DNA from 2 places in the Bradyrhizobium sp. P3_C3 genome. Region 2 is predicted to be linked to the other one. Evidence: riboswitches for the same ligand, from Rfam matches in the RefSeq annotation. Region 2 holds a riboswitch; the other holds the start of a gene.
The links. A riboswitch is a leader RNA that binds a small molecule or an ion and turns the genes downstream of it on or off. The one in region 2 is predicted to bind glycine.
Positions count from the first base shown of each region.

Region 1: another riboswitch for glycine. It lies ahead of gcvT (glycine cleavage system aminomethyltransferase GcvT); the one in region 2 lies ahead of AC1DW2_RS01975 (D-amino acid dehydrogenase).

Region 1 is NZ_JBFUGY010000020.1:91,535-95,953, reverse strand. It holds gene alaS (alanine--tRNA ligase) at 1-2,246, opposite strand, end outside; glycine riboswitch at 2,480-2,568, shown strand; gene gcvT (glycine cleavage system aminomethyltransferase GcvT) at 2,731-3,879, shown strand; gene gcvH (glycine cleavage system protein GcvH) at 3,890-4,258, shown strand.
Region 2 is NZ_JBFUGY010000001.1:356,062-360,480, forward strand. It holds gene AC1DW2_RS01965 (ABC transporter substrate-binding protein) at 1-140, opposite strand, end outside; gene AC1DW2_RS01970 (M20/M25/M40 family metallo-hydrolase) at 408-1,538, shown strand; glycine riboswitch at 1,634-1,737, shown strand; glycine riboswitch at 1,741-1,855, shown strand; gene AC1DW2_RS01975 (D-amino acid dehydrogenase) at 1,923-3,224, shown strand; gene AC1DW2_RS01980 (ABC transporter permease) at 3,406-4,347, shown strand; gene AC1DW2_RS01985 (ABC transporter permease) at 4,366-4,419, shown strand, end outside.

The sequences.
Region 1 (4,419 bases), on a different contig from region 2:
TCCATCAGGGCTGTGATGCGCGCCGGGACGTCGTCGATCGAGGTGCGCAGCTCGTTGGCCGCGGTCTTCGCCAGCGCCATGGTCTCGTTGGCGTGCCTGCGCGCGTAGTTGCCGGTCAGCGCCTCGATGCGGCGCACGCCGGAGGCGACCGCGCTCTCGCCGGTCAGCGTGATCAGGCCGATGTCGCCGGTGCGCTTCACATGGGTGCCGCCGCAGAGCTCGACGGACCAGCCGAGCGCGTTGGTGCCGCGCTCCCGCGCGGTCCGGCCCATCGAGACGACGCGGACCTCGTCGCCATACTTTTCGCCGAACAGCGCGCGCGCGCCGGCCTCGCGCGCTTCATCGACTCCCATCACGCGTGTCGTGACTTCGTCGTTCTCCAGCACCACGTCGTTGGCGATGTCCTCGACGCGGGCAAGCTCTTCCGCCGTGATCGGCTTCGGATGCACGAAGTCGAAACGCAAACGATCCGGCGCGACCATCGAGCCGCGCTGGGCGATGTGGTCGCCGAGCACCTGGCGCAGCGCCTCGTGGATGAGATGCGTTGCCGAATGGTGCGCGCGGATCGAGGAACGCCTGCCGTGATCGACCTCGAGCTGCAGCGCGGTGCCGAGCTTCAGCTCGCCGCTCTCCACGGTGCCGACGTGAACGAAGAGATCGCCGAGCTTCTTCTGCGTGTCGGTGACGCGGAACTTGATGCCGCCCTCGCCGCTGAGCACGCCGGTGTCGCCGACCTGACCGCCTGATTCCGCGTAGAACGGCGTCTGGTTGAGCACGATCGCGCCGGTCTCGCCGGCCTTGAGGCTCGCGGTTTCCTGGCCGTCCTTCACCAGCGCGGAGACCACGCCTTCGGCACTCTCGGTCTCATAGCCGAGGAATTCGGTGGCCCCGAGCTTCTCGCGCAGCGGGAACCAGATCGCTTCGGAAGCCGCCTCGCCCGAACCCTTCCAGGACTCGCGCGCCTTGGCCTTCTGGCGCTCCATCGCGTCGGTGAAGGAGGCCTGGTCGACGCCGATGCCGCGCGATTTCAGTGCGTCCTGGGTCAGGTCGAGCGGGAAACCGTAGGTGTCGTACAGCGTGAAGGCGACGTCGCCGTCAAACATGTCGCCCTTCTTCAGGGACGCGCTCTTCTCGTCGAGGATGGCAAGGCCGCGCACCAGCGTCTTGCGGAAGCGGGTCTCTTCCAGCCGCAGCGTTTCCTCGATCAGATTCTCCGCGCGCATCAGGTCGGGATAGGCCTGGCCCATCTCGCGGACCAGCGCCCAGACCAGGCGATGCATCAGCGGCTCTTTGGCACCCAGCAGCTGCGCATGGCGCATCGCGCGGCGCATGATCCGGCGCAGCACATAGCCGCGGCCCTCGTTGGAGGGCAGCACGCCATCCGCGACCAGGAAGGCCGAGGAACGCAAATGGTCGGCAATGACGCGGAACGAGGCCACGGTCTGCTCGTTCGGCCCGGCGCCGAGCGCCGACGACGTCGCATCGATCAGATGGCGGAACAGATCGGTCTCGAACACGCTGTCGACGCCCTGCATGATGCTGGCCATGCGCTCCAGCCCCATGCCGGTGTCGATCGAGGGACGCGGCAGATCCACGCGCTCCTCCTTCGTCACCTGCTCGTATTGCATGAACACGAGATTCCAGAATTCGAGGAAGCGATCGCCATCCTCTTCCGGCGAGCCCGGAGGTCCGCCCCAGATGTGGTCGCCGCGGTCGATGAAGATCTCCGAGCACGGGCCGCACGGCCCGGTGTCGCCCATCGCCCAGAAATTGTCCGAGGTCGGGATGCGGATGATGCGGTCGTCGGAGAAGCCCGCGATCTTCTTCCACAGCCCGGCCGCCTCGTCGTCGGTGTGGTAGACGGTGACGAGCAGCTTGTCCTTCTTGAGCCCGAACTCCCGCGTGATCAGGGTCCAGGCCAGCTCGATCGCGCGCTCCTTGAAATAGTCGCCGAACGAGAAATTGCCGAGCATCTCGAAGAAGGTGAGATGGCGCGCGGTGTAGCCGACATTGTCGAGGTCGTTGTGCTTGCCGCCGGCGCGCACGCATTTCTGCGACGTGGTGGCGCGCTGATAGGGCCGCTTCTCGACGCCGGTGAAGACGTTCTTGAACTGCACCATGCCGGCATTGGTGAACATCAGCGTGGGATCGTTGCGCGGCACCAATGGCGAGGACGACACGATCTCGTGGCCGTTCTCGGCAAAGAAGTTCAGAAAGGTCGACCTGATCTCGTTGACGCCGCTCATGTTCATCCAATCGGGTGTGCTTGGACCCGCGATACGCCATCCAAACCGGGCATTTGGGCTGATATCTGCGGGTCAAAGCGCTTTTAGACAAGGCCAGCTGCGCTGTCCAGAAACTGTGCAAGGAGATCAGTGAGTTGCCGCAGGCGCGCAATCCCGTTTGCAATCCCGTTGAAAGCCGCCAGGTGCGCGTTGACAGGCTTGGCCGGCCTGTGGTCTGTACCCATCTGTATCGTACGGCCACGTCGGGAGAGACCGGCTTTGGTGCCGGCGCCGAAGGAGCAACCGCCCCGGAAACTCTCAGGCAAAAGGACCGCGTGGCTTTGACGACATCTGGAAAGAGGCGCCGACGGGCAAATACCTTTTCATAAGGGTTGGCCCGGACTGCGTCCGCCGACGGGATAATACTCTCAGGCACAGCGACAGATGGGGCTTCGACTGGTGTCCATCGGGGAATCGTCCCCGGGGAACCGCCGAGGGCCCCGTAATGCTTGCGCGCCACGACCAAGATTCCCTCAAACGTACGCCCCTTCACGGGCTTCATGTCTCCCTCGGCGGCAAGATGGTGCCGTTCGCGGGCTATGACATGCCCGTTCAGTACCCCGCGGGCGTCCTGAAAGAGCACCTCCATACCCGTTCCTCCGCCGGCCTGTTCGACGTCTCCCATATGGGCCAGCTCGCGCTCCGGCCGAAGTCGGGCAAGGTCGAGGACGCCGCCCGCGCGCTGGAACGGCTGGTGCCGCAGGATATCGTGGCGATCGCCCCGGGACGGCAGCGCTATGCCCAGTTCACCAATCCGGACGGCGGCATTCTCGACGATCTGATGGTCGCCAATTTCGGCGATCACCTGTTCCTGGTCGTCAACGCCGCCTGCAAGGAAGCGGACGAGGCGCATCTGCGCGCGCATCTCTCGGACGACTGCATCATCGATTCGCTTCAAGACCGCGCCCTGATCGCGCTGCAGGGCCCGAAGGCGGAAGCGGTGCTGGCGAAATTGTGTGCAGAGGCGCCCGCCATGAAGTTCATGGATGCCGGCCCGCACAAGGTCGCCGGCCTCGACTGCTTCGTCTCGCGCTCCGGCTACACCGGCGAGGACGGGTTCGAGATTTCGGTCCCCGCGGCCGATGCCGAGCGCCTCGCCAAAACGCTGCTGGACAATCCCGATGTGATGCCGATCGGCTTAGGGGCCCGCGACAGCCTGCGGCTGGAAGCCGGGCTCTGCCTCTACGGCCACGACATCGACACCGCCACCACGCCGGTCGAGGCCGCGCTGGAATGGTCGGTGCAGAAGAGTCGCCGCAGCGGCGGCGCGCGCACCGGCGGCTTTCCCGGCACTGATGCGATCCTCGCTCATTTCGATAACGGCGCAAGCCGCCGCCGCGTCGGCCTGCGTACGGAAGGCCGCGCGCCGGTGCGCGAGGGCGCGCTGCTGTTTGCGGATGACGCCGGCGGCGAGCCGATCGGAAAGGTCACCTCGGGCGGCTTCGGCCCGAGCCTGAATGCGCCGGTCGCGATGGGCTACGTGCCCACGGCATCGAGCGCGCTCGATACAAAACTGTTCGCCGAGGTGCGCGGCCAGCGGCTGCCGCTCACGGTCGCCGCCATGCCTTTCGTGAAAAACACCTACAAACGCTGAGGACAAGACAATGACCACGACGCTGTACACCTCCGACCACGAATGGCTGGCCATCGACGGCGACGTCGCCACCGTCGGCATCACCGACTACGCGCAGTCCCAGCTCGGCGACGTCGTGTTCGTCGAGCTGCCCAAAGCCGGCCGTGCGCTGAAGAAGGCCGAAGCCGCCGCCGTCGTGGAGTCGGTGAAGGCCGCCTCCGACGTCTACGCGCCTGTTACGGGCGAAGTGCTCGAGACCAACGACGCGCTCGCCGCCGAGCCGGCGCTGGTGAACTCGGACGCGCAAGGCAAGGCGTGGTTCTTCAAGATCAGAATTGCCGACAAGAGCGAGCTCGGCGGCCTCATGGATGAGGCCGCCTACAAGGCACATACGGCGTGAGATGAAGCGAACTCTGACCTCATATTCGGTGTCATCACCCGCCTTGTGCGCACTGCGCACTGGGGCGGGTGATCCAGTACGCCGCGGCTTCTCGGCTCAAGCCGTGACGCCTGCGTTTACTGGATGCCCCGCCTTCGCGGGGCATGACGGCGACAGCGAAA
Region 2 (4,419 bases):
AGATCCGAATGCATCACCGCAGTGATGGTCTTGCTGGCGGCGGCAAGTACCGGCGAGGCCATCGCCGTCGAAAGCGCAACGACCGATAGCGCAAGTGTGGAGGCGAACGCGCGACGCCCCCGGCGCATCAAGCTCAACATAAAAGTTTCTCCTGACGTGAAACTGTTCAAAGGCAGGTTATTGGTTGAGCATTCGGTTCGTTCTTTAGGCGAACTAACCTCATGCGATGCCTTTGTCTTTCGAGACTTGCAGACAGTGTTGAGCGCGTCAATCCGGTTTCGCTGCAGCCCCAAGCGGCGCGCCCACGGGCTCCACAAAGATCGGTTTGGCTCTACAACGCTTTCCGCCAGTCCCGTCCGCGCCAATGCAATGCGCGTTCCATCTTTCGAAGCTTGAGAGACATTAAGATGAATCCAGCCAATCTTCCCTTCGATTCCGAGGCGATGCTCGAGGGCCTGCGCACCTGGGTGGAATGCGAGAGCCCGACCTGGGACGCGGGTGCCGTCAACCGCATGCTCGATATCGCAGCGCGGGATATGGCGATCATGGGTGCGACGATCGAACGCATCGGCGGCCGACAGGGCTTCGGCGGCGTGATCCGCGCGCGCTTCCCGCATCCGAAGCAGGGCGAGCCGGGCATCCTGATCGCCGGCCACATGGATACCGTCCACCCGGTCGGCACCATCGAGAAGCTGAAATGGCGGCGTGAGGGCAACAAGTGCTACGGCCCCGGCATCTACGACATGAAGGGCGGCAACTATCTCTCGCTGGAAGCGATCCGGCAGCTGGCACGTGCTTCCTTCACCACGCCGTTGCCGATCACGGTGCTGTTTACGCCCGACGAGGAAGTCGGCACGCCCTCGACGCGCGACATCATCGAGGCGGAGGCCGCGCGCAACAAATATGTGCTGGTGCCCGAACCGGGCCGCGCCGACAACGGTGTCACCACCGGACGTTACGCCATCGCGCGTTTCAATCTGGAAGCGACGGGCCGGCCGAGCCATGCCGGCGCGACATTGTCGGCCGGACGCTCGGCGATCCGCGAGATGGCGCGGCAGATCCTCGCCATCGACGCGATGACGACGGAGGACTGCACCTTCTCGGTCGGCGTCGTGCACGGCGGACAATGGGTCAATTGCGTTGCCACGACCGCCACCGGCGAGGCGCTGTCCATGGCCAAGCGCCAGGCCGATCTCGACCGCGGCGTCGAGCGGATGCTGGCGTTGTCGGGCACGTCCAATGATGTCACGTTCAAGGTGACGCGCGGCGTCACGCGCCCCGTATGGGAGCCCGATGCCGGCACCATGGCGCTGTATGAAAAGGCGCGCGGCATCGCCAAATCGCTCGGCACTGAGCTGCCGCATGCGAGCTCCGGCGGCGGCTCCGACGGCAACTTTACCGGCGCGATGGGCATCCCGACGCTCGACGGCCTCGGCGTGCGTGGCGGCAACGGCCACACGCTGGAAGAATTCATCGAGGTCGAGAGCCTGGTTGAACGCGGGCGCCTTATGGCGGGCCTGCTGGCGACCCTGGAGTAAATTGAATCAACTTCGCACTGCACAATGCGTTGGCAGTCGCGGTTTAAATTTAGCCTTGTCTAAAAATGAGGCGCATCGTACTGCTCGATTGTCCACGCGACGATGCGGGAGAGATCGCAACGAGAGTTCAGGCTTTCGTTGCGGCGCCGACGGAGCAACCGCCCCGGAAACTCTCAGGCAAAAGGACCGTATCGTCAGGACGATCTGGAGAGAGGCGGCACGGCCAATGTGGTCGTGACGTCCACCGAAGGGGATAGTCCGGAGCTGACCTCGCCGAGGTCCGCGCCGGATCAAGCTCTCAGGTAACCGTGACAGATGGGGCGCCGCCAACGGCCTTTGGCCGGCGGTTAGCCGACTCTAACTCACGGGAGCCCCGAACCTGCCATGACCCATATCGCCATCATCGGCGCCGGCATCACCGGCGTAACGACCGCCTATGCCCTGCTCGAACGCGGATACAAGGTGACGGTGCTCGACAAGCACCGCTACGCCGCGATGGAGACGTCCTTCGCCAACGGCGGACAGCTCTCCGCCAGCAATGCCGAAGTGTGGAACAGCACCGCCACGATCCTGAAAGGCCTGCGCTGGATGTTCCGGCGCGATGCGCCGCTGCTGATGAACCCGCGGCCGAACTGGCACAAATATTCGTGGATGAGCGAGTTCGTCGCCAATATCGGCAACTACCGCGCCAACACGGTTCAGACCACGCGGCTCGCGATCGAAGCCCGCAAGCATCTGTTCGAGATCGCGGAGCGCGAAGGCATCGACTTCGATCTCGAACGCCGCGGCATCCTGCACATCTATCACGACAAGAGGGGTTTTGAATCCGGCCTGCAGGTCAATGCGCTGCTGAAGGAAGGCGGGCTCGATCGCCGCCCGGTGACGCCGGAGGAGATCCGCGCCATCGAGCCGACGCTGCGCAAGGACTATTTTGGCGGCTTCTACACGCCGTCGGATGCGACCGGCGATATCCACAAGTTCACGCGCGGACTTGCGGAAGCCTGCAAGCGGCGCGGCGCGACCTTTATCCACGAAGCCAACATCGATTCCATTGCCCAGGCAGGTGGCGGCTTTGTCATCGGCTGGGCTGATCTTTCGGCCAGTGATGCTGTCGCATCCGCGCGCGGCATGCTGAAGGCGGATGGCGTCGTGGTCTGCGCCGGTGTGGCCAGCCGCCACTTCGCCGCCCTCCTCGACGAGCGCGTCAACGTCTATCCGGTGAAGGGCTATTCGATCACCGTTCAGCTCGACACTGCCGCAAGCCGCAATGCGACGCCGACCGTGAGCCTGCTCGACGAAGCCGCCAAGATCGTCACCAGCCGGCTCGGCGCCGATCGTTTCCGCGTCGCAGGCACCGCCGAATTCAACGACTTCAACCGCGACATCCGCGCCGACCGCGTGCAGCCGCTGGTCGACTGGGTGCGCAGCAACTTCCCCGGCGTCGAAACGTCCAAGGTCGTGCCTTGGGCCGGGCTGCGGCCGATGATGCCGAACATGATGCCCGTGGTGCGCGCAGGACGGATGCCGGGCGTGTTCTTCAACACCGGTCACGGCCATCTCGGCTGGACCTTGTCGGCGGCGACCGCGCAGATGATTGCCGGGACCATCGACGGCTGGCGCGGGCTCAACGCACCGCCGACCGCACCCTCACTCAGGGTTGAGCGCGAGTTCCGCCATGCATCCTGAGTGGCCGATATCGGAGGCTCGGCGGCCTCTTGCGACCGCCCTGCCCTTGGCACACAATTTGCCCCGAAAGGTCGGCTTCTCCGGCCGGCTTTCCAGCCCGAGTGACAGGCGTGCATGATAGACAGAACCGATTCCACAGGGGCCTCTCGGCCCCACAAGTTCCGCAGCCGGAGATAGGTGCATGCTAGGTTATCTCATTCGCCGCGTTCTGGCCGCGGTGCCCGTGATGGGCGTCGTCGCGCTGTTCGTCTTCCTGCTGCTGCGGCTGACGCCGGGCGATCCCGCCGCCATTCTCGCCGGCGATAACGCCACGCCGGAACGGCTGGAACGCATCCGCGACTCGCTCGGCCTCAACGAACCGCTGATCGTGCAATTCATCACCTGGGTGAACAAGCTGCTGCACGGCGATCTCGGAACGTCGCTGATCTCCAACCTGCCAGTCATGAAGATGATCAGCCAGCGCGTCGAGCCGTCGATTTCGATCGCGCTCTCGACGATCATTCTCGCCGTGATCGTCGCCGTGCCGCTCGGCGTCATCGCGGCGTGGAAGCACGGCACCTGGATCGACCGTTTCGTGATGGGCCTCTCCGTGCTCGGCTTCTCCGTGCCGGTGTTCGTGGTCGGCTATCTCCTGATCGAGGTCTTCGCGATCGACCTGCGCTGGGTGCCGGTGCAGGGCTTCCGCAGCATCTTCAACGGCTTTGGACCGTTCTTCGAGCGCATCATCCTGCCGACCTGCGCGCTCTCGTTCATCTACATCGCGCTGATCGCGCGCATGACGCGTGCGGCGATGCTCGACGTGCTCGGTGAGGACTACGTCCGCACCGCCCGCGCCAAGGGCATCAACGAGGTCGCCGTGATGATGCGCCATGCGCTGCGCAATGCCGCGGTGCCCGTCATCACCGTAATCGGCACCGGCTTTGCGCTGCTGATTTCCGGCGTCGTCGTCACCGAGAGCGTGTTCAACATCCCCGGCATCGGCCGCCTCACGGTAGACGCTGTGCTGGCGCGCGACTATCCGGTCATCCAGGCGATGATCCTGCTGACGTCGCTGATCTATGTCGTCGTCAATCTCCTGATCGACGTCGCCTATACGCTGCTCGATCCCCGGATCCGGTACTGAGGCAAGGATACCAACAATATGTCCGTCGATAGCCTCCCCCAGTCGTCCATTCCGATCACGTCGCCACTGCGG